2 regions of the Protofrankia sp. Cj3 genome follow, and region 1 is predicted to be linked to the other one. Evidence: riboswitches for the same ligand, from Rfam matches in the RefSeq annotation. Region 1 holds a riboswitch; the other holds the start of a gene.
What was found. A riboswitch is a leader RNA that binds a small molecule or an ion and turns the genes downstream of it on or off. The one in region 1 is predicted to bind cyclic di-AMP.

Region 1 (4,791 bases):
GCCTCGGCCTCGATCCGCGCGGCCTGCGCCTCGCGGGCGACCTGTTCGGCCCGGACCGACCGGGCGACCGCTTCGGCGACCCGTTCGGCCGCTTCGGCCTCAACGGTCTCGACCCGTGCCTCCGTTGCCGCCATATCGCCGAGGGCCGCCATCTCCTGGACAAACCCGTCCAGCGCGCGGGTGAGCCCGGTGGCCAGCGCCGTGATCTGTTCCGCCAGCGCGTCCGCGCGCGCGCGTGCCCCGCCGGAGAGCGGCGCCGGGCTGGTTGCCGGGCCGGCCGCGGGCGCGGCCGACAGCTCGCGCCGCCGGCGGTAGGCCGACAGCCGGTTGTGCGCGGAATCGTCGCAGTACGCGGGTGGCCGGCCGGGCCCGACCGGAGCACTCGGCGGATGCGTGCACCCAGGGTATGCGCATGTCACCGGATCGGTCTGGTTGACTGCTGTGCCCTCGGTCATGCTTGTGCTCACCGTCCGTCCGTTCCAGATTCTGTATTCCGCGGGCCGCCGTCGAACACGACAAGGATGCACGCATGAGCGAGACGCCTGAACGCGCGACCGCCGGGGTCGCGTTGTTCGATCTGGACGGTGTGCTGGTGCGTGGTGACACGTTCACCCGGCTGCTGCGCCGGCACCTGTCGCGGTCCCGATGGCGCGCGGCCCTGGTCATGCCGGTGACGCCCCTGCTGGCGGTACGCCCGCTGCGCGCGATCGCGGTACGGATGATAATGCGGCTGGCGTTGCTGGGCTTGGATGCCGCCCGGTTCCGTGCGCGAGCCGAGGCGTTCGGCCGGGAGCTCCCGGCCGAACGGGACGTGACGATACCCGAGGGCATCGCCACACTGCGCCGCCACCTCGACGCGGGCGATCGGGTAGTGATCGTGACAGCATGTGAACGAGAACTTGCCCGTACGCTCCTCGACACGCTGGGCCTGGGCGAGGTGGAACTGATTTCCTCGCAGCTGGTCTGGGGCCGATTCGGTGTTACTCGGGGCAGCCTGCACAACCATGGAGCGCGTAAACCGCGTCAGCTCGCCGCCCACGGGATCGAGCCGCCGTGGGAGCACGCCTACAGCGACTCGCTGGCGGACCTGCCCATGCTGGCCGCCGCCAACCATGCGGTGCTGGTCAATCCTGACGGGAGGCTCGCGCTACGCGCACAGCAGGCGCTGGGCGGGCGCCTGCGGATCGTCCACTGGTGAGGCCCATCCGCTCACGATAGCGTGAGAACGCCAGCCCGCTGGCAGGCTCCGGCGGCAGGGCGTCCGATGCGGCTGCCAACACGGCCGGGCGATCCGCGACCCGGTCCACGAGCAGCCTGAAAGCTCCTGCCCGCCCCGTCCAGCATGTGTCGCCGACCGGCTGCCCGACCGGTGCGCGTGCGTAGTGCCATCTTCCACATCCTTTGGCGGATTGTGGACTCTCACTATGCAGGGGAAGTCACGGAGGGTTACTGTCACGCTCCGTGATTGATAAGTTGCGCGCCATGCGGCGCACAGGTATCGGCGGCCGGACCGCCAGCCGGGTACGCGTAAGGAGGCAGTCGTCGTCACGGTCCGCGGAGACGACCGTTCGTGCCAGGCAGCGGATGTGCGTCAGAGCGGTGGTCGGGAGCGCGCTTGTGCTTGCCCTCGGGCCCGCCGCGATCGGGCCCGCGGCCGCGGCCGGGCCCACCGCGGCCGGCGGCACGGGCGCGACGGGAGAACGATCATCCTACTGGAACGACGCCGCCGGCCAGGAGTTCCACCCGACCGGTCGAGTGCGCACCTATTACATCGGTGCTGACGAGGTGGTCTGGAACTACGCCCCCGAGGGACGCGATGCTATCACCGGCCAGGCATTCGACCCGATAGCAAGGACATACGTCCAGTCCGGGCCCGGCCGGATCGGGACGAGTTACCTCAAGTGTCTCTACCGTGGTTACACCGACGCCAGCTTCAGCGGTCTGGCGCCGCGTCTCCCGCAGGATGCGTATCTGGGCTTTTTGGGCCCGGTGATCCGCGCCGAGGTCGGCGACACCATCAAAGTCGTGTTCCGCAACGCCTGCCGGATTTCTGACAGCGTGCATCCGCACGGCGTCTTCTACACCAAGGCGAACGAGGGCACGCCGTACGCGGACAACACCTCCGGGGTGGACAAGCTCGACGACGCCGTACCCACCGGAGGCACGCACACGTACACCTGGCTGGTGCCCGATCGAGCGGGTCCGGGCCCGCACGACGGCAGCTCGGTCATGTGGATGTACCACTCCCATACCAACGAGGTCACCGACACCTATGCCGGGCTCACCGGCCCGATGGTTGTCACCGGAAAAGGGAAGGCGCGGCCAGACGGTAGCCCCGTCGACGTCGACCGCGAGATCTTCGCGCTGTTCTCGATCGTCAACGAGAATTGGAGCCCGTATCTTCAGGAGAATCTCCGCCGTTTTGCCAAGCCGCCGTACCCGGCGCTGAACGATGCTGATTTCGAGCGTTCCAACATGCGGCATGCCATCAACGGCTACGTCTTTGGCAACGAGCCGATGATCACTATGAAAAAGGGTGCGCACGTCCGGTGGTACCTGATGAGCATGGGCGGCGAGGCGGATATGCACACGCCGCACTGGCACGGTAACGACGCGATCGTGGGCGGCATGCGTATGGACACCGTTCCGCTGCTCCCCGGCACCATGGCCGTGGCCGACATGGTGCCTGATGACGTCGGCATCTGGCTTTTCCACTGCCACGTGAACGAGCACATCACCGCCGGCATGCTGACCCGCTACCAGGTTGTGTCCGACACCGACACCAACAACGGTACTGCCGCCACCGCTATATCCGCGCCAGGGCCGTCGGCCACAACGATGCCGGTGCCCAAGGGCGCTGTCTCCGCGGGCGAAGGCGGGATAGCTGTCCCCCCGTCGTCTGTCCCCACCGCGTCCGCGATCATCGCGTTCGTGGTGGCGATCGGCGCCCGCAGGATCGTGCGCCGTCGCCGCCGTCGTGCCATGGGCTGAAACCGCGCCGTTCATCGCGGTCCAGGCCGGTAGCTCCTGCCGCACAACAGGCCTGGACCGCGATATGGCGAGAACCGCCAGCCGCCCAGAAAGCGGCTCCCGCGCACGGAGAGCCCAGGATCATCAGCGTTCGGACAGCCATATTGCCCACACCATACACGGCACTGTTGATGCGCAGGATCCCCGCGGCATCGTACGGCGGACGAACAACCGTCGGCGAACAACCACGCAGCCGACCCGCCTGCCCACCTACCGCGCGGGGCAGTTTTTTTGGCTGGGTGGCGGCCCCGGCACAATTGCGCCAGCCGGCCAGGGCCAACTATGGATAAGCGCGGGTGCGCGCACGTTACCGGCAGCCGTGATGGTTAGCAACATCGGCTGTGGACTGTGTGCCTCTTCACGGAGCCTTGCCTGCTGGGCGGTCATGGCACGTATGGTCCTCGCCGTGCCTTCGAGGGGAAGGCGCGCATCGGATGGCACGCCGAGTCCTGCCCCCGTCCGATGACAACCAATACGGTGGCAGGAACGGGGGAACCATTTCCGGACGTCGAAGCCAGGCGTTCTCGGGGTGAAGCCGCATAGCGCGGCCGGGCAGTCCCAGCCCGAATCCGACAGCTCACCTCGCAGGCGTGGGGAAGGACATCAACACAATATGTCCCATGTACGTTCTGGCGCTCGTGGAATCAGTCGAATCAAGGCGCGTGCTCGGGTACTGATCGCTGTACCGGCACTCGTCGCCGCCATCGGCGGCGGCAGCGTCGCGCTGTCCCAGCCAGCGAGTGCGGCACCGTCCAACGACGGTGTGCTGGCCGCCATTGCACAGTGTGAATCCGGCGGCAACCCGAAGGTTGTCAACTCGATCGGTGCCGGCGGACTGTTCCAGTTCCTGCCTAGCACGTGGCACGCTGTCGGTGGCTCTGGCCTGCCGCAGAACGCCAGTGTGTCCGAACAGTGGATGCGTGCGCGGATACTGTACGCGCAGCAGGGCACGAGCCCCTGGTACGCGTCGAAGCACTGCTGGGCCGGAAAGGCCTAGCGACCGGAGAGGACGCGGCGAGAGTCCCTCGCGCCGTCCACGGCGTCTGTCAGATCCGCCAGCGCCAGCGCTGTGTATATCAGGTATAGCCTCAGGTATCTCGACAGAGCGGCCGGCCCGGGTTCACCGGGAGGCTCTCGCGAAGCCTTGGGAGAGACCGGCCACGGCCGGTCTCTCCCAAGCGGCCGCCTGCTTCCGGCTCTCGGACCGGGCCGGGCGTACCCGCACAATCGATCTTCCGGCTGGGGGGCCGGGCGCGCCGCGGCGGTCTGTGGTAAACCCGGAAAAACGGCCCCGTCGGTGTGTCGTCGTTTCTTGTCCGGGCCCGTTTTTCGTTCGCGCCGGCTCCCCGCGGGGCTACTCGACTTCAGGCGGGCGGCGTAATACCGTACCGTGCGCGAGCGGTGCCTCATCAGGGGGTTTTTTCGATCCGCGCGCTGGGCTCTCGAGAAACCTGGTGCATGAGCGATGACAGCGAAGAACGACGTCCGTCGAGCCTTGGTGACCGGCGCTGGAAGCGGAATGGGACAGCTCCTCGCCCTCCGGCTGGTGCGGCAGGGCACAGACGTTATCGCGGTTGATCGGGACGAAGCCGGTCTCAAGGTCCTCCACGACGCTGGGCCCGGAAAGGTGACGACGCACACCATCGATGTCACCGATGCGGACGCCATGGCCGACGTCGTGACCTCGCAGCACCACACCCTGCTCGTGACGGCCGCCGGGATCGGGTACACAGGCAAGATCGCTGAGACCCCGGCCGCGGT
Region 2 (4,791 bases), on a different contig from region 1:
GGTGGCCAGTACCTGGCAGACCAACGGTCAGGACGCGCGGTATCTGTGGGACGTGGTCCGTTACGTCGCCAAGGAGCGATCGAACATCGATATGTCCCGGATCTACATCTGGGGTGCGGGAGAGGGCGGCCGCCTCGCGCTCACGGTGGCCTGCGGCCCGCTCGACCCCGCCCAGCAGCCACTGTTCACGGCGGTCGGGACGGTGAACACGGTCGGGCCGCTCCCCGCGTGTCCTTCACGGGTCCATGTCAAGCCAGTGGCTCTTGCGCCAGGGCGGAAATGGAACGAAGCCACGACCAGCGAGCTGTGGAAATTCTCAAAGGACATCAAGGGCTAAGCGGTCGCCGCTCCCTGATCGAACGCCCTATTGCCGGTCACTCTAAGCGGCCACCGAAGGCCACGCGATGATGGTGTTTTCGCGTGGCCTTCGGTCTGAAGCGAGCTGGAGATCCCGGCAATTTGTGGATCAATCCTCGACCCGCCTCGTCGGCTGTCGTTGAGAGGGCTCCCGCCGGTCGGCTTGGCCGGGGGGGTGGCACGGCCGACCAGCGGGAGCCCAGGACCTCCGCCGGCCAAGCGCACTGTGGGGGGGGTTCAGTGCGAAAGGCCGGGGAAGCCCGTGTTCCGCCGGGCATTGCGAGCCGGGGGGGTTGGCTCGATCCGACCAGCGGAAGTCTTTGGAGACATCCAGTTGTGGTTTGGGACCGCCAGACCGGTGTTTATATCGACAACACCGATCTGGCGGTGAGGTTCACGCGTGACCGGAGGGGGAGGACACGCGTGAACCCGCTATATGTTTTTCAGAGGCTGACTGCGTCAGTCATATCAGTGAGATGAAGGAGTCAACGAGCGAGGCCGCTGGCCGCTAACTGACCCGGCCGACTGAGTATGACGTGGTGTAGATATCTCTGAGCGAAACGACTTCACCGGACTTTGGTGCCGCCCACATCTTGCCACCGCCGGCATAGATGCCGATGTGGTAGATGTTTCCCGGCGTACCAAAGAAGATGAGGTCGCCGACCTGCTTATTGTACTGCGACACATGGGCCGTGGCTTCGTACTGTTCTTCCGCGGTGCGGGGGAGACTGCGGCCGAGCTGTTTGAAAACATACTGAACCAGGCCGGAACAGTCGAAGGAGTAGGGGCCCTCCGCACCATACACGTAAGGCTTGCCGGCTTGCTGCGCGGCCAGATAGACAGCTCTTTCACCGAGCGATCCGACTGGCATCGTAGCATCCGCTGTATCGGAGGTGGATACCCGAAACGCGGCAGCAGCGGCCGAGCCGGCGGCCTGCGCCGGAGGCGCGGGGACCGGACTGGGCACCACCGTCATAGTACCAACGTTCGAGGAGCGAGCCGACTGCAGGGCATCCGTTCCGTCGAAGATAGCAGTGATCTGTGTGGTGGTGAGAACCTTGGCAGTGTAGCTCGCAAAGCCCTGCTCGTTAGTATACAGGTGCTTGAATGTTGCCCAGCCGTCAGGCAGCTTTACCTGAATTTTGATGAGCTGGTTTGACAGCGGCGCGTGGGTCGTCCCGTCCTCGAGGGAGAAGCCCATGTCAATGGGCTGGTCGGCCTGTACTGACACGTCCGGATTAGTGACCCTGAGCGCGACACCTGACTTGGGGTGCAGGTCAGCCTGATCGATCACATGGCTGGTGATGGACCCGGGGCCAACCGAGGTGGCCGGGTTGATAACGGACGTGCGCAGACCGGCGAGTGACGCCTGGCTTCCGAACTGAGAGCCAAGGGTGATCCGGGAACTGACCGAAGTCTCGTCCATCCCTGAGTCGGTCGGGGCGCAGCCGGCCAGCGCGACGCCTGACACCGCAACCGTGCCGGTTGTCATCGCCGCGACCGCGGCACGTGCCCGGACGCGGCCGGGGGCCGACGGCGGAGCGGGCGCGCGGTGCCTGCCGCGGGCTGGACGCCCAGGTGTCTCGGCCTGAGGTCGCAGCGAGGACAGCGACGCCGTCGGCGACGAACATGGCCATATTGCCGGATCAAGCTGCACATCGGGCGCAGACAAGACTGTGATCCTTCCCGTTCGCCTGCGAGGTGAGCTGTCGGGTTCGGGCTGGGCTGCCCGGTGGGCCGTGCGACCAGCACACGACTCACTTCACCCCTAGGTCGGCACCGTGGCTCGGTGCCAAACCGGTGGAGGATGGGTCCCCCGCTCCTGCCCTGGTGACGACTCGGAGGGGACACCGGGGCCGTGGGCAGGATTCGGCGTTCGGCCCGGTGTTGTCGTGACGTCGGCGCGAGACTAGTTCAAAAGGATGGTGCCAGCAAATACTAGTCCCTCACAACTACGGCGAGTACTCGCAGAAGTGACCATAGCGGTTCCTCTCATCCTCCTTGCCGATCACTCGCCGCTCTATCTTGATCTGCTGGCCACTGCGACAGGTCGCCCAGACGGAGGCTTGCCATGCCATGACCCACAGGATGCGGAAGATGACATTACGCCATAGCGGTGACGGTCCGGCGACGGGGGGGTGCTTGAGTGCCGACAGCTATATATCGCTGACATGTAGTAGCGAAAATTGTCTTAATGAATAGGCTCGCTAGATTACGCACTGTGTCAGCCGTTATGGGATTTCCCGCTCCGAAATCCGCTGTGCGAGAGGATGTCCGCGGCCTGGGACGGGTCGGCGTCAGCGGCGCCGGGCGCGGGTGTCGCGGCGGGAGAGCAGGCCCGCGGTCTGCAGGACGTGCAGTTCGACCGCGAGTTCGTGAATCTCCGGGGGCAGGGAGCGGTACTGGCCGGACAGGGCCTCGACGGCCGCCTGTGCGCGGTCCGCGAGATCGTCCAGCGCCCGCTGATGGGTGCGCATCTGCGCTCGCTCGTCCTGGATCGCGCGGACCGTCTCCTCCTGCCACCGCCGGGTGCGCATCAGGCGCTCGCTGGCGTCGGCGGCCTGCCGCTCGGCATCCTCCAGCCGCCCAAGGATCTGATCGAGCTGCTCCAGTCTTGTCGCCAGCTCGGCGATAAGATCGTTACGGACCGGGTATGTCGGCTGGGTCATCGGATCGCGTCGCGGATGTCGCGGATGTCGCGGTCGACGTCACAGGTGATGGTGTGGATACGGCGGGGGGCGTCGTCATTGCCACCCACGCCCGCGTTGCGACTGAGAACGGATTGTAACCGTACGCTGCCGCTAGCCCGCGGCTGGGACGGCAGTTGACTGTGAACTCCCGCACGAAGGCCTGACACAGGCGATTACGGTAGCCGACAGCGTGGTCTCCGTGAATCCCGCTGTCGGGTGATATGTCGTTGTTCCTAGTATGAAATAGCTATCGAACGAAGCCGCGGTGCGGTCCTGCTGGGTACGGTATAGTCCTGACGGGCGGTATCCCAGCCGGGTCGGCGGGGCCGCGCCGTGGTAATTCCCATGGCCCGGCCTGTGGCACTGGTTGTGCCAGTTGTGCTGGCTCGAACGGAGGCCACCCGCGTCTGGCGGGAGCTTCGCGGCGCGGCCAGCTCGGTGGATAATTTGCCTGGTATTGTGGCGCCTTCAACACCCTGCTCAATTTTTACACACGGGACGCCACGAAACATGAGTTCGGTCGGTTTTTGGGCGTCAGCCACGCAAAAAATGATGATCGCGGCCTTCTGCTATACCGGTCAGCTCGTCGGTGTATCGGCTCCACCGGCGAGCTGACCGGACCGGCCGCGAAAGCCAGCAGCAATATTCACGAGCGTCCATCATGCTATCAGTTGATATTTGAGCGTACCACGGTACGAGGCTACAGCCAGCCATTCCGTTTGAAGGCTCGGTGCAGGGTGAAGCAGATTGCCGCCATCAAGCAGAGAGCAGCGGGATATCCCCACGGCTGCCGCAGTTCGGGCATGTGCTCGAAATTCATCCCGTAAATGGCGGCAACCGCTGTCGGAACCGCGGCGATGGCGACCCAGGCACTGATGCGGCGCATGTCCTCGTTTTGCGCGATGGCCACCTGTGTCAAGGTCGCCTGAATAATTGACGACAGCAGCTCGTCGAATCGAGCTATTCGTTCGGTGACCTGTTCGAGGTGGTCGGCCACGTCACGGAAGTATTCCTGAATGCGCGGGGCAATCCCGCCGACGTCCGGTTCGGTGAGCGCTCGCAGCGGAGCGGCGAGTGGCGTGACAGCGTGCTTGAGCTCAAGCACCTCACGTTTGAGCTGGTAAACTTTACTGGCATCGGGCGGAATCGATCGGTGAAAGACCGATCCCTCGGCGTCGTCGATGTCGATTTCAATCTTCTCGGTAACCGCCAGGTAATCGTCGACAATCTGGTCGCAGATAGCGTGGAGGACAGCCGACGGTCCGTGGCGGAGCATTTCCGGGTGCGCTTCCAGCCGGCTGCGCAGGGCTTGGAGCCCGCCATGTTCCCCATGCCGGACCGTGACTACGAAATCCTGGCCGAGAAACACCATGACCTCGCCGGTGTTGACGATCTCCGATGTCGAGGTCAGCTCCTCGTGTTCCACGTAACAGGCGGTCTTGAGGACGACGAAAAGGGTCTCCCCGTATCGCTCCAGTTTCGGCCGTTGATGGGCGGTGACGGCGTCCTCGACCGCGAGCGGATGCAGCCCGTAGACATCGGCGATATTGGACAGTTCCGTCGTGCTCGGTTCGTACAGGCCGAGCCAGGCAAAACTGCCGCGGTGATCCCGGGCAACACGCAGCGCATCGGTATGGTGGATCGATCGCGGATCGCGGTAGCCGTCCCGGTATATGTGACACGCGATCACTCGGCCGGGCGGTGTCGAAGGACTCTCCGGGCGTATGCGGCGGCGTTTGGGGAC

Region 2: it holds a riboswitch for cyclic di-AMP, as region 1 does, so the genes downstream of both, MJ783_RS06150 (C40 family peptidase) here and MJ783_RS17355 (transglycosylase family protein) in region 1, are expected to answer to the same signal.

Annotation. Positions count from the first base shown of each region.
Region 1 covers NZ_CAKJTR010000142.1:579-5,369, reverse strand. The annotation lists gene MJ783_RS17370 (hypothetical protein) at 1-467, opposite strand, end outside; gene MJ783_RS17365 (haloacid dehalogenase-like hydrolase) at 530-1,198, shown strand; gene MJ783_RS17360 (multicopper oxidase domain-containing protein) at 1,585-2,991, shown strand; cyclic di-AMP (ydaO/yuaA leader) riboswitch at 3,461-3,636, shown strand; gene MJ783_RS17355 (transglycosylase family protein) at 3,644-4,027, shown strand; gene MJ783_RS17350 (SDR family oxidoreductase) at 4,496-4,791, shown strand, end outside.
Region 2 covers NZ_CAKJTR010000029.1:939-5,729, forward strand. The annotation lists gene MJ783_RS06145 (plasmid partitioning protein) at 1-337, shown strand, start outside; gene MJ783_RS06150 (C40 family peptidase) at 866-1,849, opposite strand; cyclic di-AMP (ydaO/yuaA leader) riboswitch at 2,035-2,206, opposite strand; gene MJ783_RS06155 (hypothetical protein) at 2,655-3,026, opposite strand; gene corA (magnesium/cobalt transporter CorA) at 3,748-4,791, opposite strand, start outside.